2 linked regions of the Shimia isoporae genome follow. The protein of the gene in region 2 interacts with the protein of the main gene of each other region in a pairwise test. Links are inferred from orthologs where the notes say so. Each region holds a gene or a part of one and is shown on either strand. Other genes may lie near its edges. The genes, in order: BXY66_RS03475 and rplK.

Region 1 (15,504 bases), on a different replicon or contig from region 2:
TTTGCCCCTTGTCCACCTTTGAAATGGAATGCCTGCACGCGCTCTGTCAACGCCACATCCCATCCAAATTGGGCGCTCGCCAACTCATAGAAATAACGTGAGTTTTCCGCCTGCTCCTCTGGAAGCATGCCGCCTTCACCGGAGCAGATACCTGTCCCTGCCATCTGCGCGCCCCGCGCCAATGCGGTCTTTGCCTCTTCGCTCAAGGCCCCATAGCTCATGTCGGACACAAACAGCGGAATTTCCAGCGTCAGCGGCTTCTTCGCACGTGGTCCAATCACCACCGAAGTCGCAACCGGAGCATCGTCCAACAAGGGCTTTCGCGCCACTTGTGCGGGCAGGACCTGAATATCGTCCCAATGCGGTAGATCTTTGCGGGGCACACCCATCGACCCCATCTCGCCGTGGTGACCAAGCTTGCTTAACCCGTCGCGCGCCAGTTCATGAATTCGCGCCACAGTGGGTTCTTCCGGCGTCGGCACGGCCTCCGGCACATCCGACACCGGCTTCGGCGCCGGATCACCGATTTTGAGTTCCCCAAGTTTGGCGTGTGTTCCATCGCAAAACGGCGCATTCGCACTGGCTTTACACTGACACAAAAAGGCAGTGCCGCTCTTTTCGGCGACAAATTTCTTGGGTGTCATTCCTGTGCCAGCGTGACTTCCGTCACAGAACGGTTGGTTTTTGGACCGCCCGCAACTGCACCAGAAATAACTCTTCCCTTCTTCCAACTCGACTTTGGTGGGGTTGGTCGCCGCAATGATGGGCACGTCGCCTGCCATGATGTTCTCCCGTTCGCATAAGGTTGGTACGATTCACACTGCACGGAAGATCTAACGCACAAAACCCTATAGAAATGCACATCAAGGTGCGTAGAAGCGCAGAGGTAGCCGGAAGACAGCAAGGCCGGCTTTGGCCGCCTTGTCAGTTGTCCAGCCGCAGTCTTGCGAATAGCCTCAAAGCATGGCTGGCATCCACACTCGCCGGCGGCATCATCCGGTCATAGGCCGCCGCTGCCACGGCAGCAATCTCGGGCCGCAGGACCGTCGCGCCGCTGTCAGGCACCACCGCAAGCGGCGAGCTGTCGCGGAAAGCCTCCGGCCCCCAAGTGACAATCACCTGCACCGCCTCGCCCAACGCCAGCGCCTCTGCCGGAATTTTCGACATCGCTGCATTCATGCGCAAAAACACAAAAGCCGCCTGAATGGAGCCGTCATTGTCAAACCGGAAGGCCCGATACTGCGTGGCGTCTGCGGTCTGCAGCTTGCCGACCAGTTCTTCCAGCCCGGGGATCATCCGCTCAAGATCGGGCACATCCAACAATTCCGCCCATTCGCGGAAAAAGAACACCATCAGGTTGCTGCCAAGTTCAGGGTCGGTCTCCGCCATCTGGTGCCCAACGAGAGTTGCAACCGCTTCGATCGCGCCTTTCACGGTCGCCAGCGTCTCGTCCTGCACACCAAAAACCACCGGCGCGATTGGCCGTCCCCAACGGGCAAAGCCGTAGCTTCCGTCCTCACGTGTGAACAGGCGCTCTACGTCTTCAGGTGTCATCTCGGGTATCCTCTACCGATCTCAAATAGGCGCCCCACTTCTTGTCCAAAGCAGCGCCAAGGTCCACCCCCTGACATTGGCCAAAAAAACGCAAGAAGCCAAAAAGGTCGGCTAATTGTCATCAATATCAGATTGCATAGCATCCGATGCCAAATCCGCGCGACGCCAAGCTCTTCAAACTGTCGCAAACAAATCTCACTGTTCCAGCAGGCGCAAATACCATACCGACGCCAAACCGACGTTTTGCAGACGCTTTGCAGCCTCACCCAAACAGGTTCGATTGTTCATTTTTGCGTGGCGCCTCCAGCCCAAGATGACGCCATGCCTTTTGCGCCAACATTCTTCCTCTGGGGGTGCGCTGCACCAGACCTTGCTGCAACAAAAACGGCTCGATCACTTCCTCAATCGCGTCCCGGCTTTCGCTCAATGCCGCAGAAATTGTGTCGATCCCAACCGGCCCGCCACCATAGTTCTCAGCAATGAACGTCAGGTACCGTCGGTCAGCCCCATCCAGCCCGAGATTGTCCACGCCCAACCGCGTAAGCGCCCCGTCTGCAAGAGGTTTTGTTATCTTCCCATCACCTTCGACGAGGGCGAAATCGACCACCCGACGCAGCAATCTTCCGGCAATCCTGGGTGTTCCTCTCGATCGCCGCGCGATCTCGCGGGCACCTGCTTCATCCGCTGGAACACCAAGCTTGCGCGCGTTACGCGTTACGATCTCGTTGAGTTCGTCCTCGGTGTAGAACTGCAGCCGCGTCGGAATCCCGAAACGGTCCCGCAAAGGTGTTGTCAGCAAGCCCAAACGGGTGGTCGCCCCGACCAGCGTAAAAGGCTGCAACTCAATCCGTACCGTCCGCGCAGCCGGCCCCTCACCAATCACAAGATCAAGCTCGAAATCTTCCATCGCCGGATAGAGAACTTCCTCCACAGCGGGATTTAGCCTGTGAATTTCATCAATAAAAAGGACGTCTCGCGCTTCAAGGTTGGTCAGGATCGCGGCCAGATCGCCTGCCTTTGCCAGCACCGGACCAGACGTCATACGAAAGTTCACCCCCAACTCTCGTGCCATGATCTGCGCCAAGGTGGTTTTCCCCAGCCCGGGCGGTCCATGAAACAGCGTGTGGTCCATCGCCTCACCGCGCCGCTTTGCGCTCTCAATGAAGACACGCAGGTTGGCGCGTGCCTCTCGCTGTCCGATAAACTCTTCAAGCGCCTGCGGCCTCAAGGCTCTATCAGCGTCTTCCGGTCGGGCTTCGGGGCGCAATGTCGGGTCCGGCTGGTCCATGAATTATCCCTTCGGCGCCAAAAGCTTGAGAGCCGTTCGGATCAGGTCTGCGGCTTCAGCGTCCGGCATCTCTCCAGCCGCCTCCGCCACGGCCTGTGCGGCCTCGCTTGGGCCATACCCAAGGTTGCCCAAAGCTGACAACGCATCCGCCTGAACGCTCGCTGCAGCTTGGGCCGCGGCCCCGCTTGCAGATGCGCCGGATCTCAAACGCGAAGGCGCGACGTCGCTATCGTCAATAACATCCTCGGATGCTGGCGCTTCTGCCGGGGCATCTCCCATCGCCTGAGACAAAGTCCCGCCCAGAGCCATGATCTCGGGCGCCTTGTCCTTCAACTCGATCACGACTCTTTGCGCAGTTTTCGGACCAATGCCTTTTGCCGCCTTGATCGCAGTCACATCACCAAGCGTTATGGCGCGGCTCACACCGTCCGCACCCAAAGTGCCAAGAATAGCCAACGACGCTTTGGCCCCAATGCCCTGAACGCTCATCAGGAGCCTGTGCCACTCTTTCTCAAAAAGCGTGGTAAACCCAAAAAGCTGCAACAGGTCTTCGCGCACCAGCAAATCCGTATAAAGCGCCACAGCCTCACCCGCAGGCGGCAACGTTGCCAACACGCGGTCGCTGCAATAAACGACATAGCCAACGCCGTTCACATCGATCAGCACATGATCCGTCGTGCGGTATTCCACTCTTCCGGAAATCTTGCCAATCATGCGCTCGCCCTCTTCAGTGCCGCATCATATCCCGCACCCGCTTTGGCATAGTGCGCATGACAGATTGCGATCGCTAACGCATCCGCTGCGTCCGCGCCGTTGATGCTCACACCCGGCAATTGCAGTTTGACCATGTGCTCGACTTGATGTTTCTCGGCATGGCCAACCCCGACCACAGTCTTCTTCACCTTGTTCGGCGCGTACTCTCCAATAACCAAACCGGCCTGCGCGGGAACAAGCAACGCGATCCCTCTGGCCTGCCCAAGCTTCAGAGTGCCGGCACCATCCTTGTTCACGAATGTCTGTTCAATCGCAGCGTGGTCTGGCTGGAACCGCGCAACCACGTCGGTGAGTTGCTCATGTAGGCTCAGAAGGCGTGCCGCCAGATCCGCGCCCACAGAATGGCAAATCCCGTTTGCCACGTGCGAAAGGCGACTCCCGTCGGCGTCAATCACGCCCCACCCCATATTGCGCAACCCGGGATCGATTCCCAAAACCCGCATAATTTGCCTCACTGCCAAGTAGTTTTTCACATTTTCTCATGCAGTAGCACGAAACGGGAACAAACTCCAAGACAATAGCACATTGTGAATTTGCGACAGAAGAATGCTTATTGCCGACAATCGTTAACGCCCCAGCAACAATTTGCGGTCAAATACGACACCCAAAAGGTCGTTTTCCGCCTTAATTTTAAGGGAAATAGGCGGATTTCTACCTATGCAAAAATTGCATCCCACCTATGAAGTAATACCTCTTGTTTCCTTAACGACCTATCCATATTTGCCGGTCATCAGAACAACGCGGACCACCAAAACATCAGCTTAAAGGAATATGGAAATGGCCTCGATTGAAAACACCTCGAACACCACCACTAACGGCCATTTCGGCTCGTTTATCTCCTCCATCGTTGCATCTGTCGCAGCATGGAACGACGCGCGCCTGACCCGCAACGCGCTGCGCCAGCTCAGCGATCGCGAACTGGAAGACATCGGTCTGTCCCGCGACGACATCAACGGTATCCGCTAAACCGGATAACTCCGCCCGATCAGGGCGTCGATCATACCGCTTTGGAACCGTGGCGCCGAAAGGCACCACGGTTTTCTTTTTCTGTAATGACAAAAAAACAGCCTCGGGGAGAGAGACCCGAGGCTGTTTTTGCGATCTTGGAGGGATCGTCAAATTTCGTGTTTGTCTCAGAAAACGCTTTTCACCTGCGTGGCGACCCACCGGCTTACCGGGTCCGGGCTCATGGTCCAGGACATCACCTGCTCCGCGGCCGAAGCATCCGCCATACGGGCCACATGCTGGGAATAAAAGTCGGGGCCAAACTGAGCAATCATGATGCCTTTGATGGCAAAGAACGCCACTGCAACCATCATCAATCCCGACCAAGGGAAGCTGCGGCGGTTCGCTTTGCCTTTGACGATCACATACCCGTTGCGGTCAATCGCTACGGCTTTGCGTCCCACACGGCCGGTCTTGGCCTGTTGACGATAAATCTTTGCAAGACGGTCGTGAAATTCTGCGTAAGATTCACTCATGGCACTAGCTCTTTGTTCGGCCCCCACCAAACATGGTCAAAGTCGCGCCGAATTGTGGCGAAAGTAAGGCAAGTTGCCGAAAATACGGCAAAATCAGGACAAATCTGGCGAGAATGCCTCATTCCGAAATGCCTTTTGGAAACAGTGATTTCGAAGGAAATTAGACTGTTCGAGATTTGCCAACAATATGCAAAACACAAGCACAAAAAAAGGCGGCCAGCGCCGCCCGATTCTGAAGAAGTCTTAAGATTCGCTTAAACGAAAATGTGTCAGCGTCGCGTTAGGGTCAGGGTTGTCCACTCTCCGACTTCCTCACGGGTGTGCACGTCAAATCCGGCAGCGTCATAAGCCGCGACAACGTCGTCCGCCTGTTCGTTCAGGATGCCGGACAGGATCGCATGCCCCAAAGCGGATACATTGCTTCCCATGTCGGGCGCCAGATCCACCAACGGCGCCTTCAGAATGTTCGCGAACACCAGATCGTACGGCGCTTTCGCCGCCAGTTCGGGGTGCCCGAAGCCAGCTGCTTCAAGGCAGACCACCTTCCCATCAAGCCCGTTGGCTTTGACGTTGGCTTCCGCCACTTCAACCGCGACCTCATCGATGTCGCTTGCCAGCACCACATCCGGCCAGATGCGCGCCGCACCCATCGCAAGAACAGCTGTACCACAGCCGATATCGGCGACGTTCTTGCCAACAAACCCTTCGTTTGCAAGACGATCCAGCGCTTTAAGACAGCCAAGTGTTGTTCCGTGATGCCCGGTACCGAAAGCCATTGCCGCTTCGATCAGCAGAGGTTCGGACCCAGCAGGAACCTTATCGGCGTCATGACTGCCATAAACAAAGAACCGGCCCGCCTCGACCGGTGCAAGCTCACGCTTTACATGAGCCACCCAGTCGGTTTCCGGCAATTCGCTCACCACAAAAGGTTTGGCGCCAAAGGCAGCTGCCAGCACCGCAAGCCCGGCTTCGTCAGGCTGCTCCACGAAATAGCCACCGATCTCCCACAGACCGGATCCGTCCTCTACCTCGAAGACACCGACACCAGTCGGCTCCGGGACAAGGCGCTCCATGGCGTCGCCAAGCTTCTCCGCCTGGTCCTTGCCGGTCAAAGTGGTTAGTGCGGTGAATGTGGGCATAACAGCTCTCCGAATGTCGCTGCGCTGCGCTTAGGGCCTCTCTGGCGCAGGGTCAAGCGTCGCGGACCCGCTCTCAATGCCAAAGCCACGCAAGAAGTGCCATGCCCAGAGCGCCGCGATGATGCCAACAACAACGCTGACAACCGTCTGCCCATAGACCACACCCGGGGCTGCAAACCAGCCCGCACCCAACATCGCCGCCGGCAGAATGAAAACGCCGTCGCGAGCCCAGTTGATCAACGTTGACCGCCCGGGTTTGCCCAAATTGTTGAACGTCGCGGTTGCCACGAACAGGGCCCCGACAAGCATGAAGCCGCCTGCACCTACATAGGCAAACGCGAGGTAGACGTCCTGCCCCCGCTCTGCCAATCCGAAGCCTCCGACAACGGCCTCCGCAGTGGCTGCGAGAATAACCCAGGTCACAAAGGCATATCCCATCGCAAAGACGAGTGCGTCGCGAAAAGTGCTCCGCAGCCGGTCGAACTGTCCGGCTCCGTAATTCTGGCCGAAGATGCCACCGATTGCGCCTGACAAAGAGAATATCCCGCCAAATGCCACAACAGTGAGCCGGTTCAGCACCGCCCAACCTGCGACGGCATTGTCACCAAATCCGGCAATCACACCCGTGAGCAAATAGTTCCCAAAGGGCGCGGCAAGCTGCGTCAACATTGCTGGTAATGCTACGGCGAAAAAAGGCTTCGCGACCCGCTTGACCGCAAAGACCGCCGGACGGGCCAGCAGATCATGCGTACCAACGGCAAACCGCAGCGCCATTCCCGCCAGCACAACGCGCGACAGCACCAACGCCCAGGCCGCGCCGTCAATCCCCCAGCCCAGATACAGGATCATAAAGGGATCAACCGCCATGGAGATCGTGCCCGACGTAAGCGTAACAAACATTGCCCGCTTGCCGTCTCCTTCAGCTCGCAACACCGCCGACCCCACGAGCCCAAAGGCCATAACCGCCAACGAAGGAATTGTGATCAGCAGATACCGCGCGGCGTATTCGAGCGTTTCACCGCTCGCCCCCACCAGCTCCAGCAACGGATACCGCAACGCGACCACCACCGCAGCAACGATGGCCTGAAACGTCACAGAAATCACCATCGAGGCCGTCGCATCCTCCCGCGCACGGGCTTGTTCACCCTTACCGATGCGCCGGGAGACCAACGCGGTTGTCGCGATCATCAGGCCAATGCCGCTGGAAACCGAGAAAAATTGGATCGCGAAAGCGAACCCCATGGCTGCAACCATCTTCGGATTGCCAAACTGTGACAGCCAAAACAGGTTCGCGAGGTCGACCAGAAAGACAAAGGTGATGCCAACGGCGCTGGTCATGGTCATGCGCACCACATGCCCCATTGTGGACCCGTCGAGAAATCTACCGCGCTTCTGCATGTGTTACTCTGCGGGTGCGCGCGCGAACACGGAGAAGCGGGTTTCGTTGCCCTTTTCAGGATGGCGCGGGATCAGCGTCGCGAGGATCAAAGAGACACCCGCCATCGCCGCCGCCAACACGAACACAGCACCGGGCGAGGCCAGCCATAAAAACCCAAGCGGCACCGGAAGCGTGACTGCGGCAATATGATTGATCGTAAAGGCCACGGCTGCCGTCGGTGCCATGTCCTCAGGGTCGGCAATCTTCTGGAAATAAGTCTTCAGAGCAAAGGCCAGCGAGAACAGAAGGTGGTCGACGACATATAGCAAACAAGCCACAAGCAGCCCCCAACCGAACATGTAAATGCCGCCATAAGCGAGGAAGACGATCACAAGCCCAGTGTATTCAAAAATCAATGTGCGCCGCTCGCCAAATCGCGCCACTGCATGACCAAACGCTGGCGCCAACACCATATTGGCCACAAGGTTGAGCAAGGCGAGGCCCGCGACTTCGTGCACTTCAAAACCAAACCGCTCCACCATCATGAACCCAGCAAAGATCACAAATATCTGTCGCCGCGCGCCAGACATGAATTGCATGGCATAATAGAGCCAGTACCGTTTCTTGAGCACCATCTTTCGAGCTTGTGGCGTCGGGCTTTCAAACTGTGGAAAAGCAAACAGGCAATAGATGGCGATCAACGCCGTGACGCCGCCACCAACAAGGTAGACCTGCTCATAGCTCCACTCAAACCGCTTCCAGCCAACGGTCAAAAGTGCGTAAGGCACAAGCGCCGCCGCCGATCCAATTCCGACCAGATACCCCAAAATTTTCGGCGCGACTTTCTTGTCAAGCCACTGAAGCTGCAGCGATTGGTTGACTGTCTCGTAGTAGTGAAATCCGATCGAACTCAGCAATGTCAGCGTCAAGATCCCGGACATCTCCGGAAAATAGGCCGTGACGGCGGTCGCGGCCCCCAACAGAAAAAGCGACAAAAGCCCAAGCGTCTGTTCCCGAAACAGATACAAGAGGTAGATGACCAGAATTGCGAGGAAGCCGGGAATTTCTCGGACGAAATGCAAAATGCCAATGTCGAGGCCATCAAAATCCGCCGCATCGGTCACAAAGTTGTTGAGAAGTGCCAGCCAGACATTGAACGCAATCGGCATACCGATTGCCATCAGCACCAACAAAGCGACAGGCCGCCGCCAAACCGGCAGATGCTGTGCGTCATCAAGGGAAATTCTTTTGAACATGCTTCGGCTTTACGCCTGTGCGGTGCGAATGGCGAGACACAAATTTGCACAGAGCGTGTGTTTGTCTAGAGGTGACCAAACGGTGCGCCTTCGGCGCTCAGGCTTGCAGGATGCGAGGCGCTGCCTCGCGCTCCAGGGTATTTTAGGCCACAAAGAAGGTCAGTAAAAACTCTGCGGGTCGATGTCGACGGACAGGCGCAGATCGCCCTTTAACTTGAACTGGCCAACCCATTTGGCCAACGCCGCCTGCAAAGGCGCACCTTTGTCCGCTTTGACCAGCAAGCGCACGCGGTGCCGGCCGCGCACGCGCGCAATCGGTGCTGGCGCAGGGCCATAAACTTCTGCGCCGATCTCGCGCAGCATGCCAGCATTTCGCGCAAGTGCGTTCCCAAGGTCGAAAACCTGCGACACATCCGGACCGGATAGGATAATTCCGGCCATCCGGCCGAAGGGCGGTACCCCGGCGAAGCGGCGCTCGTCCGCTTCTGCACGCCAGAAACCGAGCTCGTCGCCAGCCAGCGTCGCGCGGATGACCGGATGCTCGGGCTGATAGGTCTGCAAGAGCGCCTGCCCTGGCTTTTCTGAACGCCCCGCCCGCCCTGCAACCTGTCTCATCAACTGAAATGTGCGTTCGGCGGCGCGCAGATCGGATCCTTGCAGGCCCAAGTCGGCGTCGATTACACCGACCAACGTGAGCAAAGGAAAATTGTGGCCCTTGGCTACGAGTTGGGTGCCAATGATGATGTCGGCGCCACCGCTCGCGATTTTCTCGATACCTTCCTTCAGGGCTCGGGCCGATCCGAAAAGGTCAGACGAGAGAACCGCCTGACGCGCATCCGGCCAGAGTTTTTCGGCCTCTTCAGCGAGGCGTTCCACCCCCGGACCAACCGGTGCAAGCTTTCCTTCGACGTCACAACTCGGACAGGTGTCGGGCATAGGTTTGGTCTCGCCGCACTGGTGACACACCAGCCGTTTCAGAAAACGGTGTTCCACCATCCGCGCATCACAATGATCGCAGCCCACTTGATGCCCACAGGCCCGGCAGATGGTCACCGGCGCGTAGCCCCGACGGTTGATGAACAACAGGGACTGCTCGCCTTTCTCAATACGCCGATCCACCGCGCGTTTGAGCGTCGGAGAAATCCAACGGTCCCGTGGCAAATCCTCGCTCCGCATGTCTATCGCGCGCATTTCGGGCAGCACAGCCGCACCGAACCGTGAAGTCAGTTCCAGCTTTTCGTATTTTCCGGCTTCGGCATTGGTCCAACTTTCAAGGCTAGGAGTTGCAGAAGCCAGCACCACCCGAGACGCAGCAAGAGACGCCCGCAGCACCGCCATGTCCCGAGCATTGTACAGCACGCCATCCTCCTGTTTGTATGAGGTGTCATGTTCTTCGTCGACGACGATCAAGCCTAGATCACGATAGGGCAAAAACAGCGCGGACCGCGCGCCGATCACCATCTGTGCACCGCCCTGCCCGACCATCTTCCAAGTGCGCCGCCGTTCTGTCATGGTCACACCGGAATGCCATTCGGCAGGCTTCGCCCCGAACCGCGCTTCTACGCGTGTAAGAAACTCCGCCGTCAAAGCAATCTCCGGCAGCAGCACCAGAGCCTGCCGCCCCTTTCGCAGGCATTCAGCCACCGCTTCGAGGTAAACTTCGGTCTTGCCCGAACCGGTAACCCCGCGCAAAAGCGTTGTCCCATAATCGCCGCTTCGCACTCCAGCCCTCAAGGCGTCGGCCCCTTTTGCCTGTGCTTCAGTCAGGTCTTTTCCGCCATAGTCCGGATCAAGGCGCATGAATGGCACATCGCGTGGTGTGTCCTCTTCTCGCACGACGCCCTGTTTCACCAGACCTTTGATGACCGAATTGGTTACGCCTGCCATTTGCGCCAACTCGCCCATGGTGAAGGAAAGCCCGCCATATTCGCGCAAAGTCTCGAGTACACGCCTTCGCGCGTCGGTTTGCCGATCCGGCTCACCTTCGCCCAACCGATAGATCTTGCGCATCGAAGGCGGATCCGACAGCCCAGGCGCCCGCGTCGCCAAGCGCAGCATCGCGTGCATCGGCGTTAATGTATACGCCGCAGCACGTTCCAGAAACAGCCGCATGTCCTCGCCCATCGGCGCCACGTCCAAAACGCGTTGGACCGCGCGGATGCGGGAGATATCGAAGTCGCCCTTGCCGGGTCCCCAGATGACCCCGAGCACCCGTCGCGGCCCCAATGGCACCTCGACAAAAGCACCGCGGAAACACCCACCAGTTGGCGCCTTGTAGTCCAGAAACCGGTCCAGCGGCTGCGTGGTCAGAACCGCCACCAGCGCGCCTTCCTCAAAATACTCCGGTCCCATGTCGGGCTCTGTCATGCTCGTGTGATCCGCTGTGCCTGCCACGCCAGATGAAGGCGAGCCCTAAGCATCCGCATCTGAACGGCAAAGGCAAGGCGGCGATCCTCTGCCACAGCACAAACCGTCACCAAAAAAGTTGCGGCAATCCGCGCGGCCCTCTGCTAAGGTGCGGCCAACGAGAAAAAACGGCACTGACATGAGCAGCACTCCACAGATCGACGACACCCTGCGGGACAAGATCATTTCGTCTCCTGACGTGATTCTTGAAGACCGTGATCTAATGCGCGCGCTGATTGCGGCCAACGAGAAAACGATGGGCGGCAACATCGTGGATTTGCGCGGTATAGCCATGGAGCGGCTCGAAGCCCGCCTTGACCGGCTCGAAGACACGCATCGCAGCGTGATTGCTGCCGCCTATGACAATCTTGCCGGCACCAATCAGGTTCACCGCGCGATCCTGCGTATGCTTGATCCGGTGGACTTCGAGAGTTTCCTGCGTGATCTAGGCGCGGAAGTGGCCGATATTCTCCGCGTGGATTCTGTCCGGCTGGTTTTGGAAACAGAGCAGGACGCCACGGGCGATGCCAACATCCAGAAGCTTGGGGATGTTCTGTGCATGGCCGAAGCCGGTTTTGTCGACGGCTATCTGACCGGCGGTCGTGCGATGCCGTCACGCCAGGTTACTTTGCGCCAGCTTCAGACCGGCGCGGATGCCGTTTATGGCGAGGACGCCGACTGGATACGCTCAGAGGCCTGCTTGCGACTCGACCTTGGCGAAGGCCGGTTGCCCGGCATGCTGGTTATGGGCGCCGAAGACCCGCACCAGTTCACGCCTCAGCAAGGCACTGATCTCCTCGCGTTTTTTGCGGGAGTCTTTGAACGGGCCATGCGCCGCTGGCTGTCGTGATCAGCCCCGCGGCCCACGATGCTCTCGACACGTTCCTGACCCATCGGGCTGCTCTGGGCGGCGCCTCCGAAAACACGCTGGATGCCTATCGCCGCGACATTGCCGATTACCTTGCGTTCATGACCCTGCACAAGGGGGCGCAACAAGGGCTCGGCCCGCTAACCAAAATCGGGGTTCCCGACATGCGCAGCTGGATGGCATCCGAGCGAGGCCAAGGTCTTTCTGCCCGTTCTCTGGCACGCAAGCTGTCCGCGGTCAAAAGTTTCTATCGCTGGCTGGCTGAGCGCGAAGGATTTGACCCCACGGCTGTCCTGTCCACACGCGCGCCGAAGTTTCAGGCAAAGCTACCGCGTCCTTTGGCCGAAGACGCCGCAAGAGCGGTGATCGATACCGTGGAAATTCAGTCCCGCGACGATTGGGTCGGCGCCCGTGACACCGCGGTTGTGACCCTACTCTACGGCTGCGGGCTGCGGATTTCCGAAGCGCTCGGGCTGACGGGCGCCGATGTTCCGCTCCCGCCTTCGCTACGTATCGTTGGAAAAGGCGGCAAGGAACGTCTGGTGCCTGTCATCGATGCTGCGCGCGAGGCCGTCGATACCTACCTGCGCCTTTGTCCCATGGAAATAACACCCGAAATGGAGGTGTTTCGCGGCGTCAGAGGCGGCCCGTTGGGCGCCCGGGCCGTTCAAAAGGCGATGGAACAGACCCGCCTGCAACTCGGCCTACCCGCAAGCGCAACGCCCCATGCAATGCGCCACAGTTTCGCAACGCACCTTTTGTCGGCAGGAGGCGATCTACGCGCCATTCAGGAGCTTTTAGGGCACGCGTCTCTCTCCACGACGCAAGCCTATACACAGGTAGATACCGCACGATTGATGGAAGTCTACAACAAGGCTCACCCGAAGGCCTGAAGTCCTGCCTAGCCGCCTTCGTGGAAGAAATCATAAATCGTTTCCGCCAGCGCATCGGACACGCCGTCCACTGCTTTCAGATCCGCGAGGTTCGCCCGACTGACCGCCTTGGCGGAGCCAAAATGCGCCAGCAGCGCCCGCTTGCGTGTGGCGCCCACACCCGGCACATCATCAAGCGGCGTCGCCCCAACCGCCTTGGCGCGCTTCGCCCGGTGGGTACCGATGGCAAAACGGTGCGCCTCGTCGCGCAACCGCTGAATGAAATACAAAACCGGATCATTGCGCCGCAACGCCATCACGCTTTTCCCGATCCGATGGAATTCTTCCTTGCCGTGATCCCTGTCCACCCCTTTGGCGACCCCGACCATGGGGATATCCTCAACGCCAAATTCCGCCATTATCTCATGTACGGCACTGACCTGACCGGCCCCGCCGTCGATCAGCAAAAGATCTGGCCACATGCCTTGCTCTCGATCCGGATCTTCCTTGAGCAACCTCTCGAAACGACGCGTCAGCACTTCTTTCATCATGCCAAAATCGTCACCCGGAGTCAGATCATCGCCTTTGATGTTGAACTTGCGATAGCTGTTTTTCATAAAGCCTTCCGGCCCCGCAACGATCATCCCGCCAACAGCATTCGTGCCCTGAATGTGGCTGTTGTCATAAACCTCGATGCGTTCGGGAGACCCGTCCAGGTCAAACGCCTCTGCAACGCCCTTAAGCAACTTGGCTTGGGTTGCCGTCTCGCTCATTTTTCGTGCCAGACTTTCCCGCGCATTCCGCGCCGCGCCGCTAACAAGCTCTGCCTTCTCGCCGCGTTTAGGCACCAATATCTCAACCTTACGCCCAAGCTTGCCACTCAGGGCCTCCGCCATCAGATCGGAGTTGTCGATCGGATGGCTTATAATGAGTTGTCGCGGCGGTTCTTTAGTGTCGTAGAATTGCCCGACAAAAGCTTCCAGAACCTCTGCGGCCTCAACATCGGCACCCACACGCGGGTAGTAATCGCGATTGCCCCAGTTCTGGTTTGCGCGAATGAAGAACACTTGGACGCAAGCCTGTCCGTTTTCCAGATGCAACGCGATTACATCTGCCTCCGCAACGCCCCTCGGATTGATCCCCTGCGACGCCTGCACCGCTGTCAAAGCGCGAATACGATCTCTCAGCGCCGCGGCGCGTTCGAACTCCATGGCGTCGGACGCCGCCTGCATCTGCGCAGCCAGTGTTTCCTGTATCTGTGTCGAACGGCCCGACAGGAAACGCTCAGCATCGCTCACACTGGTGGCGTAGTCTTCCGCACTGATCTTGCCGACACAGGGCCCTGAACACCGCTTGATCTGATACAAAAGGCAGGGCCGCGTGCGACTTTCAAACATCGCGTCCGAGCAATTGCGCAGAAGAAAAACCTTCTGCAACTGATTCAAAGTACGATTGACGGCACCGGCGTTTGCGAAAGGACCATAGTAGCTGCCCTTTTCCTTCTTGGCGCCGCGGTGCTTCTTGATCTGTGGAAAGCTGTGGGACTTGCTCACAAGAATGTTCGGGAAGCTTTTATCGTCCCGCAACAGCACGTTGTACTTCGGCTTAAGCTGCTTGATCAGGTTTTGCTCAAGCAACAGGGCTTCGGTCTCGGTTTTGGTTGTGAGAAACATCATTGACGATGTTTCCGAGATCATGCGCGCGATCCGTCCGGTGTGGTTTCCGGGTCTTGAGTAGTTGCTGACGCGCGCTCTCAAGTTCCGGGCCTTGCCGACATAAAGCACACGACTTTCAGCATCCAACATCCGGTAAACTCCCGGCGATCCGTCCAGTGTTTTCAAATAACTCTGAATGCGGGCATAGCCGGTCTCAGTTTCGGTCTGGGGGGGATGTTGTTCGCTCATAGCCCTGAAATATGATTCTTTGGGTGGCCCTGCAATCTTCGGGATTTTGTTTCAAGAGAAAACAAATCCACGGTTCCTGTGGATAAGTTTGGAGATAACTTTGCCGGAACCGCGATTTTTCGTTGTTTTCGGCCCATTTCGTTGATTTGCACAAAAAATAGGCACTTTTGCAAGTCATTGATTTTATTAACAAAGAATTTACACATCAGCCAAACGATTGAAAACATTGCAGAATTGTTAACAGTTCTGTAACGGTTTCTTGAACGGTGCAAAACTTGTGCCGCACCTGCATCTTTTGCTGCATCTGCGAAGCCCCAAACCACAGTCGTTGGGCGATCATCTTCGCCGTGTAATCGTGTCAAAACTTCACTCGGGACCAAGCACATCCGGCGTCTGCCATCCAAGGTGCTGACCACCATCCACGCAAATCAACTGGCCCGTTACGCCCTTCGCATCAAGCAGGTAGCCGAGCGCAGCGCAAATATCGTCAGGGCCCACACCGCGTCCCAGCACAGTTGCCGCACGCTGGGCAGCAAACTGATCCGCGCTTTGGCGTGCCCCTTGCAACGTCGGGCCGGGCCCTA
Region 2 (15,407 bases):
CCATCGACGTTATAAAGTTCTACTTAAAGCTTATTTAAGTGTTCTCTTATGATCGACCTTTCGGATCTCCACTTCTTTAGAACGGTGGCGAAATCCGCGTCCTTGTCGGACGCCGCCAGACACCTTGGCGTGTCACCGCCGGCTGTGTCGCAGCGCCTTTCGGCATTGGAGAACCGCATGGGGCTTGCATTGATCAACCGCGGCCCAAATGGTCTTGGCCTGACCGGCGAAGGCGCTGAACTGCTACAAAAAGCGGATCCTTTGCTTAATCAGGCAGACGCTTTGATGAAAGACCTCTTCGAGAAGCGGGAAGCGTTGTCAGGTCCAGTCCGGATTCTCGCGCCTTTCGGCTACGGGCGCCTAAACATTGCGCCGCTTGTCGGAACCTTTGCAAAAGCCCACCCCGACATTTCTCCGGACCTCTTTCTGTCAGATCACCCACGCCGACACATGGGCGACGAAACATGGGACATTGTCGTAAACGTGGGCCGCCTGCCCGACCTGAGCGCAACGCAAACCGTCCTTTGTAGGAACAAACGCCTGCTTTGCGCTTCGCCAACCTATCTCGCATCGGTTGGGCACCCGGAGCATCCAAGCCACCTTTCGAGCCATAGATGTGGTTGCATCCAAGAAGACGCCGCGGATGTCACGCATTGGCGTTTTAGCAGCGATGATGGATTGGAATGCCGCGTTCGATTTACACCGGCTTTCCGAAGCAACGACGGCGAAGTTGTTCGCGCTTGGGCGCTAGATGGTTTGGGGATTGTCGAACGCTCCGAATGGAGCGTCAGAGACGACATCGACCGCGGACGACTGCTCAGGGTTCTGCCTGAGTGGTCCCTACCAGATGCCGACGTCGTCGCCATCGTGCAACCATCGCATCTGCGCCCAAAAAAAGTAACCGCCCTACTCAATCATCTCCGGGAAGGTCTTTCCAACACCTGAGCCCGACTTCAAATTTGCCCGCCTCCCCTAGACCGGGCACGCCTTTTTCGTGCAGGCTGACAACAACTGATCGCTGTTTCCCTGTTCGAGGCCTATGTTTTGTTGCTTAAGTCACTCAGTCTAGTCCTTTCGGTTTCTCTATTCTCCGGGTTGCTAAACGCAACACCGGCGATCGCCTCCTCGCTTTCAGCAGATGTCCCAGTCTGGCTGCAAAAACATGTCGGTACGGGTCACAACCAGATCGCGCCGGTCGTACTGGATAGGGCGCGTGCACTCTATCGGGAGAAGACGCAAAGTGGCGCCGTAAAAAACGGCTGCTATTTCGCAATGGACGCTACTCGACCAAGCACCGCGTCCAATGGCGCCGCACTATCTCGATTCTATGTGATTTGTGAATCGTCGAAAACCTTCAAGGCCGTATCCTCGGGATACGGAAACGGCCGTAAACTTGCCCGCGCAAACTTTTCGAATGGTCGGCAATGTGCGCGCAACTTCAGCAATGCTGAAGGCTCGAAGCTCACGGCTGGAGGCGCCTATGTAACGGCTGAATCCCGCACTTCGTTCAAGGGCTACTATCAAAGCACGTCTGGCACCAAACCATTTCTCCGCACGTTTCTTTTGTTTGACGGCGAAGGCGAGACAAGTAACGCGCGCGAGCGCGCCATTGGCGGTCACCGTGCCATGTTCCTGAAATGGCAGTGCCGAATGGAAAGGCCACAAAGCAAACACGCCGACGATGATGGATTTGTGCCTTTCGGAAGACTTGTGGATTACACCTCAGGTCGCAGCAATGGATGCACCACATGGTCAAAACCGGCGACCACGGAAATACTCAGGATCGCCGATGGCAACCCCACAACGCTTTACATCTACCCCGCATCACAGGACATCAACGCAATCGCCAAGGCGGTTAAAAAGGGAACGTCGCTGGCGCGGGCCGGGCTCTATTGGAACGAAGCCTGCCTCGCAGCTATCGGCACCCCGAAATTCTGGCCCAAACGCACACTACAGCCGATCATTAACGAATGGCGCAGTTCTTTGCCAAAGCGGCCTCCGCTTGAACTTCCGCTATGTGAATAGGTGCCCAAACGAAAACAGGCGCCCCGAAAGGGACGCCTGCAATAACTCGGTGAAAACCCGAATTACTTAACTTCGACCTCGGCGCCAGCTGCTTCCAGCTTGCCTTTGATCTCTTCAGCTTCGTCCTTGGAGACGCCTTCTTTGACAGCTTTGCCGCCGGCTTCAACCAGTTCTTTAGCTTCTTTGAGGCCCAGGCCAGTGATGCCGCGGACTTCTTTGATGACGTTGATTTTCGATGCGCCTGCAGATTTCAGGATCACGTCGAATTCAGTCTTTTCTTCTTCAGCTGCGCCGCCGGCTGCGTCGCCGCCGCCTGCCATTACAACTGCGCCGCCAGCTGCGGGCTCGATGCCATACTCGTCTTTGAGGATGGTTTTCAGTTCTTGTGCTTCCAGCAGGGTCAGACCCACGATGCTTTCGGCGAGTGCTTTCAGATCAGCCATTTTTGACTCTTTCCGTTTCTAGGTATGTGTTCCAACGTTGGGCAATTGTGCCTACGCGGTTCGTAAGTTGCTTACGCAGCCTCTGCCTTTTCCTCGATGGTAGACAGGATGGATGCGATGTTCGAAGCAGGTGCGCCAATGGCGCCGGCGATGTTGGAAGCAGGTGCGCCGATGCAGCCAACGATGGAGGCAATAAGCTCCTCGCGGGAAGGCATTTTCGACACTGCTGTAACACCAGCACGGTCCAGAGCGTTCTCGCCCATTGCACCGCCGAGGATTTCAAACTTTTTGTTATCCTTGGCGAAGTCCTCGGCCACTTTGGCTGCTGCCACAGGGTCCTCGGAATAGGTCAGAACGGTCATACCCGACAGAAGGCCACCAATGCTTTCGCATGGTTTGCCGTCCAGGGCGATCTTGGCGAGCCTGTTCTTGGCGACACGCACTGCACCACCCGCTTCGCGCGCACGCGCACGGAGGTCTTGCATGTCAGCAACCGTGAGACCCGCGTAGTGGGCAACCACTACAACGCCAGAGCTTTCAAAGATCTGGCCGAGCTCTTCGACCAACTTCTCTTTTTGTGCTCTATCCACAGTTTTACTCCAAAATTGGGGATTGCTCCCCGGCTCAGTTTTGCGCACCACAAAAGCGGCACGCGTTTAGGTCCATACAAAAGGGTTGGGAACCAAGATCGCCGAAGCGCCCAACAGGGCCCTTCATAAGAATTCTTGTCTCTTACCCCATCTCAGAAAGGAATTATTCAGACCGAAATCCGAACCCTTCGTCTTGGACAGGCCACTCACAGAGAATCAAGATGACACTCTGCGTGTGGGCAGGGCGTCTTTAGGCCCAGCCTACAGCTTTGTCCACAGGAAAGTGAAAGGATGCAATCACAACGCGCACTTCAGTTATGTGCTATGCTGCCTGTGTTTCCAAATACCCATAGAATCCCGACTTCATTTTGAGGACAACAGAATGGCATTCGTAGGCGGCACAGATCTGGACGACAGCGCACTCATCGGCAGCGAACTCGGCGACATTATCCGTGGCTACCTTGGCAACGACACCCTGCGCGGCCGCGCGGGAAACGATCGCCTGCACGGTGACGAAGGCGACGACGCACTTTGGGGCGGCGACGGTAGTGATTTGATCTTTGGCGGCGTCGGAACCGACACGCTACGCGGCGGAGCAGGTAACGACTATTTGGCCGCCGAAACTGGTAACGACTCAGTTTTTGGTGGTTTGGGTGATGATCTTATTGCTTGGGACGTCGGAGACAGCCTTTTTAACGGCGGAGGCGGAAGCGATACGCTGAGCATGGCTCGCTACATAGCAACCACAGGCATCACGATAGACTTGCGTTTGCAAAGCGTTCAGGCAACCGAGTTCGGTCAAATAACACTGCGCAGCATTGAAAACGTCATGGCCTCCGATTTCGCCGATTACATTGCCGGTAACCGGTCAGCCAACGAGCTTAATGGACGCGAAGGTAATGACACACTGCTCGGATTTGCCGGCAACGACTCATTGCAGGGCTGGTCTGGTGACGACGTCCTCGTCGGCGGCGCGGGAGACGACCTTCTCGATGGCGACTACCTTCCTCCTTACACACATACTCCCCAGATCGGGCACGATCACATGTCCGGCGGAACAGGCAACGACACTCTGAATGGGGGCTACGGCGACGACACAATGCTTGGCGGACAGGACAACGACACGCTGTTCGGATTTGTCGGCGAAGACATCCTCAAGGGCCAAGCCGGAAACGACACGCTCTTTGGCCACCACGACAATGATTTCCTGAGCGGCGGGGGCGGCGACGACAGCCTAATCGGCGGTTGGGGAGAGGACACGTTGCTGGGTGGAAAGGGCGATGATTTTCTGGATGGCGGAGCCCATGCAGACACATTTGTGTTCAAGGACGCGCACGGTAACGACACGATAAGCAAATTGGGTAACTCCGACGTGGTGAACTTTCGCCACCATTCAGCTTTCGCATCATCCAGCGATGTCAAAGCCGCTTCTTCAACAGTGGGAGACGATCTGTTGATTATCACCGGCATAGGGAATTCCATCCTGATACAAGGCGAAACCCTGAGCACCTTCGACAGCATCAATTTTCTGTTCTGAACAGCGGGCTCGATGTCACTGTCTTGCGTCAGTCCCATCGGCCCGGAACTCTACGCAACGCTGCCAGCATTTCCTCCCCAACGCGCTATGCAATAGGCGGCTAGCCCGCTAGAACTTGCGTCAAGGCAAGCACATTAAGCGTCCCGTCACGCAATTACGCCCAAAGCGCCCCACCATTTACATGCCAATCTGCATAAATCGCCAACGCCGATCCAGCTCCCTTTTTTGTTCGCTGCTACGCATAGATACAAAAAACAGGTTTTCTCGAACTTCTTCCGGCAACGTCAGAGCCGGGATGTTGTAAACATCCCAATCCACCATTTCCAAGGTCACGGGCGCAGAGATAGCCGCCCCTCCCCAAATCGTTGAGAGTGCGAGGTTTTCCGGTTCAACGACGTGATTCAGAAACTCCATCGCCCCAGTGACGTTTTGGGAGTCCACAGGAAGCACGAAAGAGTCCACCCAAATGTTGGCTCCCTCCTTCGGCAACACATATTCGTATTTGTCTGTAATCTCGTCGATCATGGGACCAAGCGCCTCGGTGCTCCATGTAACGGAAACACAAACCTTTTCTTCCACAAGGTCGTCATATTGGTCCGTGTCATAGGAACGCACATAGGGCGCAATTGATGCCAGCACGTCAAAAGCCGCATCCAGATCGTCCTGCGCAAGAGAATGCGGGTCTTTGCCGAGATAGGCCAATACCGTAGCAACGACTTCCTCATTGGAATCAATGATCGAAATGCCACAATCCGCAAGCTTGGCCGCATTCTCCGGATCATAAATCAACGCCCAGCTGTCCGTGGGAACATCAGGCAATCGCTCAGCCACCGCCTCGCGATCAAACACCAACCCGGTTGTGCCCCACAGATATGGCACCGCGTATCCATCTGCTTCCGGAACCGTTTTGCGGAAAACATCCCAAAGTTCCGCGTCCAGATCGGCAATGTTGGGCGCAAGCGCCGGATCAAACTTCTGGAGCGCGCCAGCTTCAGCCAAACGACCAACGGTCTCGGCTCCAACAACCGCCAGATCATAGCCAGTGCCCATTGCAGCAAGGCGTGACTCGGCTTCGTTGCTTTCGCCATATTGCTCAACCCTGACAGATTTTCCGTGAGCCTCCTCGAAACTTTCGAGGACTGCAGGGTCAATGAATTCCGACCAGTTGTAGAACCAGATTTCATCCGTATCAGCAGCCAGAGGTTGCGCAATCGCAACTGTGGCTAAAACCACTTTCGATATTTCCGTCATGCGCATTTGATGTTCTCTTTCTCTTCTGCATTTTTAAAGTTCAGGTGGCGCAGCAATTCTTCTTCGAGCGCCTCACGTTTCAGGGGTTTGGTCAAATAGCCGTCCATACCGGCGGCGAGCCCCTCTTCCCGATGTTCTTCCATGGCATTTGCCGACAGGCCAACAATTGGAGCCGCCACGCGGTTCGCCTCTACAGCGTTGTCGTGAATGCGCCGTGTTGCTTCGAGCCCGTCTATGCCCGGCATCCTGACATCCATAAGGACCAACTCGGGCCGCCAGTCAGCTTCGGCCTTGACTGCGGCGATGCCGTCTTCGGCACACAGAACCACGCAACCAAGCCGTTCCAGCATTTTGGTGGCGACCAGCCGATTGACCCGGTTATCGTCAACCACCAGCACTTTTCGCCCTTCAAGACAACTCAGGTCGCGGCTTCGTTTCTGCGAGAAGACTGGCCGTGGCGCCGCATCCCGCACAGGCAGGACCACCGAGAATGTTGAACCACAACCAACAGTGCTTTCGACATCAACGTCGCCCCCCATCGCCTCGGCAAGACGCTTCACAATCGCCAACCCGAGGCCGGTGCCGCCAAACCGCGTCGTTGTCGAAGCATCAGCCTGTTCGAATTGGTCAAACACACGATCAAGCGCATCCTCGGAAATGCCAATGCCTGTATCCTGAACAGAAATGCGAACCATCCTTGGTTTCTCAGCGTTGCCCGAGATTTCTTCGAGTCGAAGAACAATGGATCCGCTGTCTGTGAATTTCACCGCGTTGTTGACGAGGTTCAGCACCACCTGACGCGTTGGCTTGGCAAATCCGGATACCCAGCAACCTTCGCCTGTGTCTCCGACTTCAAGCTTCAGCACGATGCCCTTTTGTTTGGCCTGCGCCGCAAACAAATCCCCCACTTCCTGGCAAAGCTGCCGGACATCAAAGTCGGCGCGCTCCAGTTCAAGCTTGCCCGCCTCGATCTTGGACAGGTCCAGAATGTCGTTGATGATCTGATGAAGCGACTGCCCGCTGGAGACAGCAAGGGACAGCATTTGCCGCCGTTCCGGATCGGTTTCACCTTCCAACAAAAGTTGGTTCAATCCGAGTACACCGTTCAGTGGCGTGCGAATTTCATGACTCATAGTCGCCAGAAACAGCGATTTTGCCTGCGAGGCAGCGAGTGCTTCTTGCCGCCCCGCCTCGATCTCTTCCTGGCTGGAAACAACATAGCGTTCTGTCGGCAACAAGACCGTGAAAAACGCGACGGCCATACCGCCAAGCGTCAGCAGAATAGCGACCAGAGAAAAGAGGACCTGCCGATGACCGGCTTGTTGGACAGAGAGCAACTCTGATTCCGACACCTTCAAAAGAACGGGCAAAACCTGCCTGCTTATGTTGGCGGCCAAAGCGGCTGCCTTCGCTGTTCCAGGATCCGAGCGCGACGAAGTCACCACTTTGTTCGCCAGAAAAAACAGATCCTCCAGCTCATTTAGTGGGCTCAGCGTCGGCTGGCGCAGCACCCGTTCAGAGCTTTCAGAATATTGTCCGGCCTCCAAGGCGATGTGCACGCGCTCAAGTGCTTGCTCACCGCTGCGCACAGCGCGACCGACCCTCGCCTGATCAACTTCCGAGCGCTGCGACATTGGATTGACTCGGATCTGCTCGAATGCGGTGGACATTTCCGCGACAGACACAAGGATTTTGTCCAGATCGTGCGCATTGCTGTTTCGCATTGCGGTGGCGCGCTGGCTGTGGGTCGAAATGAAGAAGGCTCCGAGACTCGCCACAAGTAGGATACCCAAAGCGAGGGTTCCTCTACGACGAATATAGTCTTTGGATAGTTTCGAACTTTTCACGGCCAGACCTGTTTCAATTGAAACCGACAAAGACCCGATTTGAATTTCCGTTGGGTTAATACAACGAGAGACCCCACCGCTATTTAGAAAAAATTCGAGAGACCCTCTCCGCGCAGTCAAAACGAAAAAGGGCGCCCCGATTGGGACGCCCTCAAATTATTGGTTCTTTCGACCTTACTGAGCGGCTGCCGCGTCCACGTCGATGGTCACGCCCGGGCCCATGGTGGAGCTCAGAGCGATCTTTTTGACGTATGCGCCTTTTGCGCCAGCTGGCTTGGCTTTCAGAACGGCTTCCATAAAGGCTTTCACGTTCTCAACCAGCTTGCCTTCGTCGAAGGAAGCTTTGCCGACACCTGCGTGTACAACGCCGGCTTTCTCGACTTTGAACTGAACTTCGCCACCTTTGGCGTTCTTGACCGCGTCGGCCACGTCCATGGTCACGGTGCCAATCTTGGGGTTCGGCATCAGGTTGCGTGGGCCCAGGACTTTACCCAGACGACCAACAACAGGCATCATGTCCGGGGTCGCAATGCAGCGATCGAACTCGATGGTTCCGCCTTGAACGGTTTCCATCAGGTCTTCTGCGCCAACGATGTCTGCGCCAGCTGCCTGAGCTTCTTCCGCTTTCGGGCCACGTGCAAACACTGCAACGCGAACGGTTTTGCCGGTGCCGTTAGGCAGACCAACAACGCCGCGGACCATCTGGTCTGCGTGGCGTGGGTCAACACCCAGCTGAACAGCGATTTCGACGGTTTCGTCGAATTTCGCGGTGGCGTTGCCTTTGACCAGAGCAACAGCTTCTTCGACGGTCAGGTTCTCTTTGCCTGCGAACGCTTCGCGCGCTGCGGCAGTACGTTTTCCAAGCTTCGCCATTACTTCACCTCGATGCCCATGGAACGCGCGGAGCCAAGGATGATCTGCATTGCAGCATCGATGTCGTTAGCGTTCAGGTCTTTCATTTTCGCTTCGGCGATTTCTTTCACCTGAGCGGCGGTGACGGAACCCACGGTCTCACGACCCGGGTTGTTCGCACCGGATTTCAGCTTGGCAGCCTTCTTCAGGTAATAAGACGCAGGCGGCGTCTTGATGTCCATGGTGAAGGACTTGTCCTGATAGTAGGTGATCACGGTCGGGCACGGCGCGCCGGGCTCCATGTCCTGTGTCTTGGCGTTGAACGCCTTACAGAATTCCATGATGTTGATGCCGCGCTGACCCAGCGCCGGACCGACGGGTGGGGAAGGGTTGGCTTGACCTGCAGGAACCTGCAGCTTCATTGTACCAGCAAGCTTCTTAGCCATTTGGTTTTCCTTTCAACGTAGGTGGAACGCGTTCCACCCGGTTTATGTTGCGTGGTCCGATCCAAACATCGCGATGCCCGAATCTCCCACGGAGAATCTCGCCCGAAGACGATAGACGCGCGATCTACGCCTGTTCGATCAAGTTGGCAAGGGGTTTACTGCAGTTTTTGGGAACGACCAGGACTTTGCTCCCAGATGCGGTGATCGCTTCAAATTGAGCCACCTCAGTCCAACAAAAACCCTTTGTCACGGACAAAACGCCCAAATCCCCGACGTTCGGAAAGTGAATACTGCCGCGCCTTGTCCTCGGACCAACCATAAGCATCAGGCCGATCCTGATGCGCTGCATCATTTCGTCTTGATGCATAGGGCTGTACCGCTTCGCGATCCCGATCATAGGCTTCAACGACGCCGCGCAAGTTTTGCTCGTCATAACAGTCGCGATGCACAGTCACATCCAATGGCAGCCTGACGCTCGGAGTCGCATCTCCTTGCGGCCAACCTATCGCAAGCCCCGCAACCGGAAAGACATGGTCTGGTAACTCGAGAATATTGCTGATCTCTTCCGGCTCGTTGCGCACGGCACTTACCGGACAACATCCCAGCCCTGTGCTTTCCGCTGCCAAAACATACGCCGACAGAACTATCCCTGTATCCACCGATGCATTGAAAAAGGCGTCAAGGTGATCGTTCGCAAACGGTAATGCCCGCCACTCGTGGATCAGACGCTGGCGGCGATTGTTCCCGCAAAACACCACAAAGGCTGGCGCTCTATGTGCCCAACCTTCTCCGTCGATCAACGCATTCAAACGCGCCCGACGCTCAGGGTCTTGCACAATGATAATGTCGCATTGTTGCAGGTCGCTTTTTGTTGGCGCGCCCAGCGCGACAGCGGCCAAAAGCTTGAGCGTTTCGAAGGGGACCGGTTGGTCCCGAAAAGCACGGCAGGATCCGCGCGAGGACAGGTTTGAAAGAAGTTTCGGAATGTCGGAGAAGCCTGCTTGATCTGCGGCGGTCTCACCAGTCGGGCCAAAACGGTTTCTAAGAGTATCGCGTAATGAAACTTTGGTCATACCGGCTGCTACCACGCCTCTCTGGCGACGGCCAGATCAACCGTTGAACAGGAACCAGTTATCCATTTGGACTCAAACGGTTTCCAAGTTTTCCAAGAACCCGGGTCCTGGCCGTTTCGGCGGCGGAATGGCAAAAATCGTTAATTTGTGTTAAGATTTCGCCGCTTTTCCCAAGAAAACTGCACGTTATTTCAAGTGCGCGTAACGATTTTTAGGAGACGATTATGCACGTAATAGGACCACATAAATTCAAAATCACGGAACCCGGCACCAATGACTTGCACATCCTGTACGCCTGGTCCGGAGGCTCACTGAAAAACCCCAGAGTGATTGGACAGCCGCAGCCCAAAAAGATTGTCGCAAAGGACAATCAAGTACACATTACCTGGGAGAACGAGGTGCCCCAAGGCACGAGCGTCAGCGTTCAGGTTGACAGCCTGTTCAAGCAAACCAAACCCATTTCCTACCAACACACGAAAGACGGCAAAGCGATTGGCGAGCCCATTCCTTACCACCAGAAAGAAGGCAAAGATTGGCGGCGCGGGATGCGGGAGCGCTGGCCCGTTGAAGTTGGCCCTCGCGCGCCCGCATCCATGTTGTCCACTGGACGACTGGGGATCATAAACCGCGAGCACGTCATCAAAGACTACAGCGGAGAGGTTCTCGCGAAGAACCTTCACTACGGCGGTTTTGAAAAGGAAGACGCCGACAAGATCGCGAATATTGTCAGCCCATATATCGTGGCGGTGGGCCGCAATCCGGTTTCCACGCTGGCGATGCGCGCGATTGTCGGGGAAACAGTAATGAACCGCGACAATCCGGATCCGACGGCCATTCGAGCAGCCATCATGGCAGATCACGCCAACTTCGGCTCGGCACGCCCCTTCCCTGCGGTTGTCGGGAATGAACACAAAATCATCCAGATGAGCGGTCGATTCCTCGCGCAGGTCGAAACCGCAAGCGCAATGGTGGCCGCGGGCGAACGCCCGCCGGACGAAATGATCAACCTCTATGACGAAGGCGTTTCCATTCAGGCCCACGCTGCGGAAATGGCCATCTCATACAAGCAGTTCTGCCTGCACCCGATGACCCACATGCCCATCAAGCCAACCCCGATGCCTTCGTTCGAGGTACTTCTTGATATGGAAAACCGCTATGGTTTCGTCCCTATGGCGATGCTGAAGGCGTTCTTCGCCCCTACGCCCACCACCGATTGGCAAGCGGTCATCGAAGAGATCCTGTTCAAGACTTTGGGCGCCCTCGATCTGATCGACTTTTACGTACCCATCCTCGAAATCCTCCGCGGCGGAGAGTTCAAAGACGTCTGGGAAGACCTGCTCAGAGCCGCCGCCGAGCACGATTTCTGGGAGCTTGTGAAAACCTTGCTTGAGGACTTCCTGCTCTCGGACAAGTTCCGCGAACTTCTGATCAAGAAACTGGGCAAGGAGGTTGCCGAAGAGATCCTGGAGAAAATGTTGCAAAAGTGGATTCCGATCCTCGGCTGGGCACAGCTCATCGGTAACATCATCGCCGTTCTTATCGTGCAAATGCTATACTACTACTCCCTGATTTTTGGCCCGTTCATCTTGCCGAAATGACGCCTACCGCCAGGTCAGAAACAACAACACCCGACCTAAATTGGTCGGGTGCATGAAATTCTTCTTTCTTACGATTGTTCAGCGCCAGCGCAGATTCTCACGGCTCAACTGATCCAGACTCGTGATCCCCATCAGCTTCATGTCCCGCTCAATCTCAGTGCGCATATTGCCCAGCACGCGTTCGACACCAGCCTGCCCCGCCGCCGCGAGTGCATAGAGGTAAAGCCGCCCGCCGGAACAGGCCTTCGCCCCAACCGACAACGCCTTCAGCACATGTGTGCCGCGTTGAATGCCGCCTTCGCAGATCACATCAATCTGGTCGCCCACGGCGTCACAGATTTCTGCCAGCTGATCAAACGGCGCGCGCGATCCGTCCAACTGCCGCCCACCGTGGTTGGACACCATGATACCGGTACAACCGATATCAACCGCCCGCTTTGCGTCTTCGACACTCATGATGCCTTTTAGAGCAAACTGTCCGTTCCATTGGGCACAGAGCTTCTCCGCGTCCTTCCAGTTCATCGACTGGTCAAGCATTGTCGAGAAATACTCTCCTACTGACACGGCCAGATTGGTCCCTGCGCTCACATGCCCCGACAGGTGCGGCATGTCGAATTTCTCTTTGGTGAAGAAGTTCCACGCCCACATCGGATGCGCCGCAAAACTCAGGGCCGAAGCCGGTGTCAGCTTGGGCGGAGAGGTAAAGCCCGTGCGCAAATCCCGTTCGCGGTTGCCGCCCGTGATGGTATCCACCGTCAGCGCCATAACCTGAAAATTCGCCGCCCGCGCACGTTCCAGCAACGCATCGTTCAAGCCACGATCCTTGTGGAAGTAGAACTGGAACATCTTCGGCCCCGGCGCGATCTTTTCGATCTCTTCAACCGTCACCGTCGCCAGCGAGGACACGCCAAACATTGTTCCGTATTTGGTCGCCGCCTTGCCAACCGCCCGCTCGCCTTCGTGATGGAACAACCGCTGCAAGGCTGTGGGCGCGCAATAGATCGGCATGTCGAGCTTCTGGCCCATGACCTCCACCGACATATCGACGTTTTCCACCCCGTTCAGGACGTTGGGCACCAAATCCACGTCGTCAAAGCTCGTGGTGTTGCGGCGGTAGGTGATCTCGTCATCCGCCGCCCCGTCGATGTAGTGAAAGATCGGTCCCGGCAGGCGCTTCTTGGCCAGCTTCCGAAAGTCCTGAAAATTGTGGCAATCCGTGAGCCGCATGGCACGCCCTCCCCTGACGCTTTGGCAAATCCCTTAAATTGGTAATTTTCTTTTACCAATATTTGCCAAAGCTGCAAGAGAGTTTGTGATCGACTGAAGACGAAGGTGGGAGTCCCTCAGAATTTTCCGGAATTTGCCCATTCCTCGCGCGGCGGCACCGGCTCTGCATTGTCCCAATGTTCAACGATCTTGCCATTCTCAATTCGGAAAATATCCGCCTGACACATGTCCTGACCATTCAGCCGTGTGCGGTTGAGCGTGGCGACAAAATTCCCCTCACCCACCATCAGGAAGCACTCCTGAAAACTCAACGGACAGTCTTCCGCGCCATAGAAAGCGGCAAAGGCCGCCAGCCCGTCCTCCATCCCGGATGAGTGCTGATGGAACACCTCATCGCTGATGAAATCCCCCATCCGGTCTACCCGCCGCCCGATCAGACAGGCGTCTATAAATTCCGCCACCAGCGCCTTGTTCGCCGCCGTTTTATCGAGATCAACAACGTCCGTCGGCCCATCTACCAAGGTTCGACCCGCCGGATTGGGCGGTGTGTCTTCGCCAATCACGTCCCAATGCTCGACGATCAGCCCTTCGTCGTCTGAATCAAAGAAGTCCGTCGTGACCCACCTCGCAGCCCCGCCATTCAGAACCTGATGCGCCTGAAGGAAAACCTTCGGCCCATCCTGCAGCGCCCGCACCACGCGGATGTCCCGATCCGGATTGCGCTCGATGAAAGGTCCAAAGAAAGCCAGAAACCCCTCCTTGCCGTCCGCCACTCCTGTCGAATGTTGCGTATACCGCGCGCCGGTGTAGGCATTTACGGCCTCCTCCGCGTGCCCGTCCCGAATACCCTTCATATACAGATCGATCGCATTTTCCTTGGCTGTGGCCATGACGCCCTCCAACAAACCGCACAAACAAAAACGCCCCGATGGTGACACATCGGAGCGCTTAATCAATTCACGAATTTGAGGGGAGACCCCTAAAGCCATTAACCCTGCTTGGTCACCTGAGTGTACTCCAACTCGACCGGGGTCTCGCGGCCAAAGATCGACACGGTCACCTTCAGGCGCTGGTTGTCTTCGTCCACTTCCTCGACCATGCCGTCGAAATCTTCGAACGGGCCGTCGTTGACTTTGACCTTCTCGCCCACCTCGAAGCTGATCATCAGCTTCGGCGCTTCTTCGCCTTCCTGCACGCGACCAAGGATGCCCTGCACCTCGGCGTCACGCATCGGCATCGGACGGCCCTGCGGGCCAAGGAAACCGGTGACGCGGTTGATCGAATTGATCAGGTGATAGCCCTGATCGCTCATTTCCATGTGCACGAGAACGTAACCGGGCATAAAGCGGCGCTCGGTGGTCACTTTCTTGCCGCGACGCACTTCGATCACTTCTTCAGTCGGCACCAGCACTTCGTCAATCTGGTCCTCGAGCCCTTGCTCTTCGACCGACGTGCGGATTGTCTCGGCGACCTTCTTCTCGAAGTTCGAAAGTACGCTGACCGAATACCACCGTTTTGCCATGTGACCGTTCTTTCCCGTCTTACCGGCCTGGGCCGGGTGTCATTTCAATACGCGCCCCGACGGGGGCATTTGGGAACAAAAAATCGGCGTGCAACTTGATTCGCCACACGCCACATTCCCGAAGTAGGCAGTGAACTACCGCCGATACCATTGGATTTCAAGAGCCAAAGGCCGCGAAGCGACCTCACCAGCCTTAGCCGAAGAGCGACAGAATGCCGTTCAGACCGCCGCGGATCAGAATGTCCACAAGCGAGAAAAACGCCGCAGTCAGCGCCGCCATGATAAAGACCATGACCGTGGTCAGCAGAACTTCGCGGCGAGTCGGCCAAACGACTTTGGACACTTCCGCGCGGACTTGCTGAATAAAGGTGATCGGATTGGTTTTCGCCATGACGCTTCTTCTTTGCCTTGATCAGAGGCTGACATACTTGGCTGGCCTGACAAATTCAAGGCCATTTGGCGCTCTTTGATCGTTGAAACGCCTTCAACCACCAATTCGTGAGATACGTGCCGCAAATGACGGGTCTATCGGCCCATCCCATGCATCGTCATCAGTCACGGGACGATAGAGCAGATGACGCATGCTATTGGGGAGGAGTTTTTCCACAAAGCGCGCCCGTGCCGGGTCATTCCAGATAAACCGCTGAATGCGGCGTCCGACGATGCGCGCCATACGGTCCTGACCGATCAGGGCCCCAAGCAGCAATAGTCCGGAAAGGAATGTCAGAACCAGCATCGGAATGAACATCGGTTGCCAATAAACCACCGAGCTCAGGAGAGCGACAGACAGGATACGGGGCGTTGTCAGAAAGCGTCGCAAAGCTCGTGTCGGCCCGCCCTCGACAATCTCGAGCTTGCGCCAGGAGCGTTCTCGCGGAGCCTCAACCCAATCGTGCCATTCCGCGGACGTCGCCTCAGCACGTGCCCTTGCGCCAACCGGCGCGACATTGTGTTCGATCGGCTCGGGGCGGGCTTCTACTGGTTTGGGTTCGACAG

What was found.
Region 1: the proteins of rplK (region 2) and BXY66_RS03475 interact in binary tests that used the Escherichia coli proteins (3 or more experiments, as listed by UniProt). The link is inferred for Shimia isoporae from one-to-one orthologs.

The regions. Positions count from the first base shown.
Region 1 is NZ_SMGR01000001.1:692,885-708,388, reverse strand. What follows is about bases 4,302-7,296. They hold BXY66_RS03475 (50S ribosomal protein L11 methyltransferase), read right to left. Parts: upstream 6,237-7,296; coding sequence 5,367-6,236; downstream 4,302-5,366. Other genes in these bases: BXY66_RS03470 (MATE family efflux transporter), read right to left, coding at 6,267-7,296; BXY66_RS03480 (hypothetical protein), read right to left, coding at 4,750-5,097; BXY66_RS03485 (DUF1127 domain-containing protein), read left to right, coding at 4,394-4,582. Also shown: BXY66_RS03510 (glutamate synthase-related protein), read right to left, coding at 1-782; BXY66_RS03505 (hypothetical protein), read right to left, coding at 925-1,554; Holliday junction branch migration DNA helicase RuvB, read right to left, coding at 1,817-2,842; Holliday junction branch migration protein RuvA, read right to left, coding at 2,846-3,556; crossover junction endodeoxyribonuclease RuvC, read right to left, coding at 3,553-4,059; more of BXY66_RS03470, read right to left, coding at 7,297-7,634; BXY66_RS03465 (MFS transporter), read right to left, coding at 7,638-8,870; BXY66_RS03460 (primosomal protein N'), read right to left, coding at 9,030-11,237; BXY66_RS03455 (DUF484 family protein), read left to right, coding at 11,416-12,126; BXY66_RS03450 (tyrosine recombinase XerC), read left to right, coding at 12,123-13,037; excinuclease ABC subunit UvrC, read right to left, coding at 13,046-14,920; BXY66_RS03440 (hypothetical protein), read right to left, coding at 14,917-15,282; BXY66_RS03435 (SDR family oxidoreductase), read right to left, coding at 15,287-15,504. UniProt on the Escherichia coli protein: Methylates ribosomal protein L11.
Region 2 is NZ_SMGR01000003.1:19,667-35,073, forward strand. The notes cover bases 7,279-10,176. They hold rplK (50S ribosomal protein L11), read right to left. Parts: upstream 8,992-10,176; coding sequence 8,566-8,991; downstream 7,279-8,565. Other genes in these bases: BXY66_RS14460 (ATP-binding protein), read right to left, coding at 7,279-7,639; rplA (50S ribosomal protein L1), read right to left, coding at 7,868-8,566; BXY66_RS14475 (nitroreductase family protein), read right to left, coding at 9,216-10,064. In the rest of the region: BXY66_RS14430 (LysR family transcriptional regulator), read left to right, coding at 49-945; BXY66_RS14435 (murein L,D-transpeptidase catalytic domain family protein), read left to right, coding at 1,273-2,025; rplL (50S ribosomal protein L7/L12), read right to left, coding at 2,088-2,468; rplJ (50S ribosomal protein L10), read right to left, coding at 2,540-3,058; BXY66_RS20705 (calcium-binding protein), read left to right, coding at 3,441-4,595; BXY66_RS14455 (extracellular solute-binding protein), read right to left, coding at 4,773-5,852; more of BXY66_RS14460, read right to left, coding at 5,843-7,278; BXY66_RS14480 (hypothetical protein), read left to right, coding at 10,289-11,662; BXY66_RS14485 (alpha-hydroxy acid oxidase), read right to left, coding at 11,741-12,889; BXY66_RS14490 (nuclear transport factor 2 family protein), read right to left, coding at 13,006-13,779; transcription termination/antitermination protein NusG, read right to left, coding at 13,878-14,411; preprotein translocase subunit SecE, read right to left, coding at 14,605-14,802; BXY66_RS14505 (hypothetical protein), read right to left, coding at 14,896-15,407. UniProt on the Escherichia coli protein: Forms part of the ribosomal stalk which helps the ribosome interact with GTP-bound translation factors.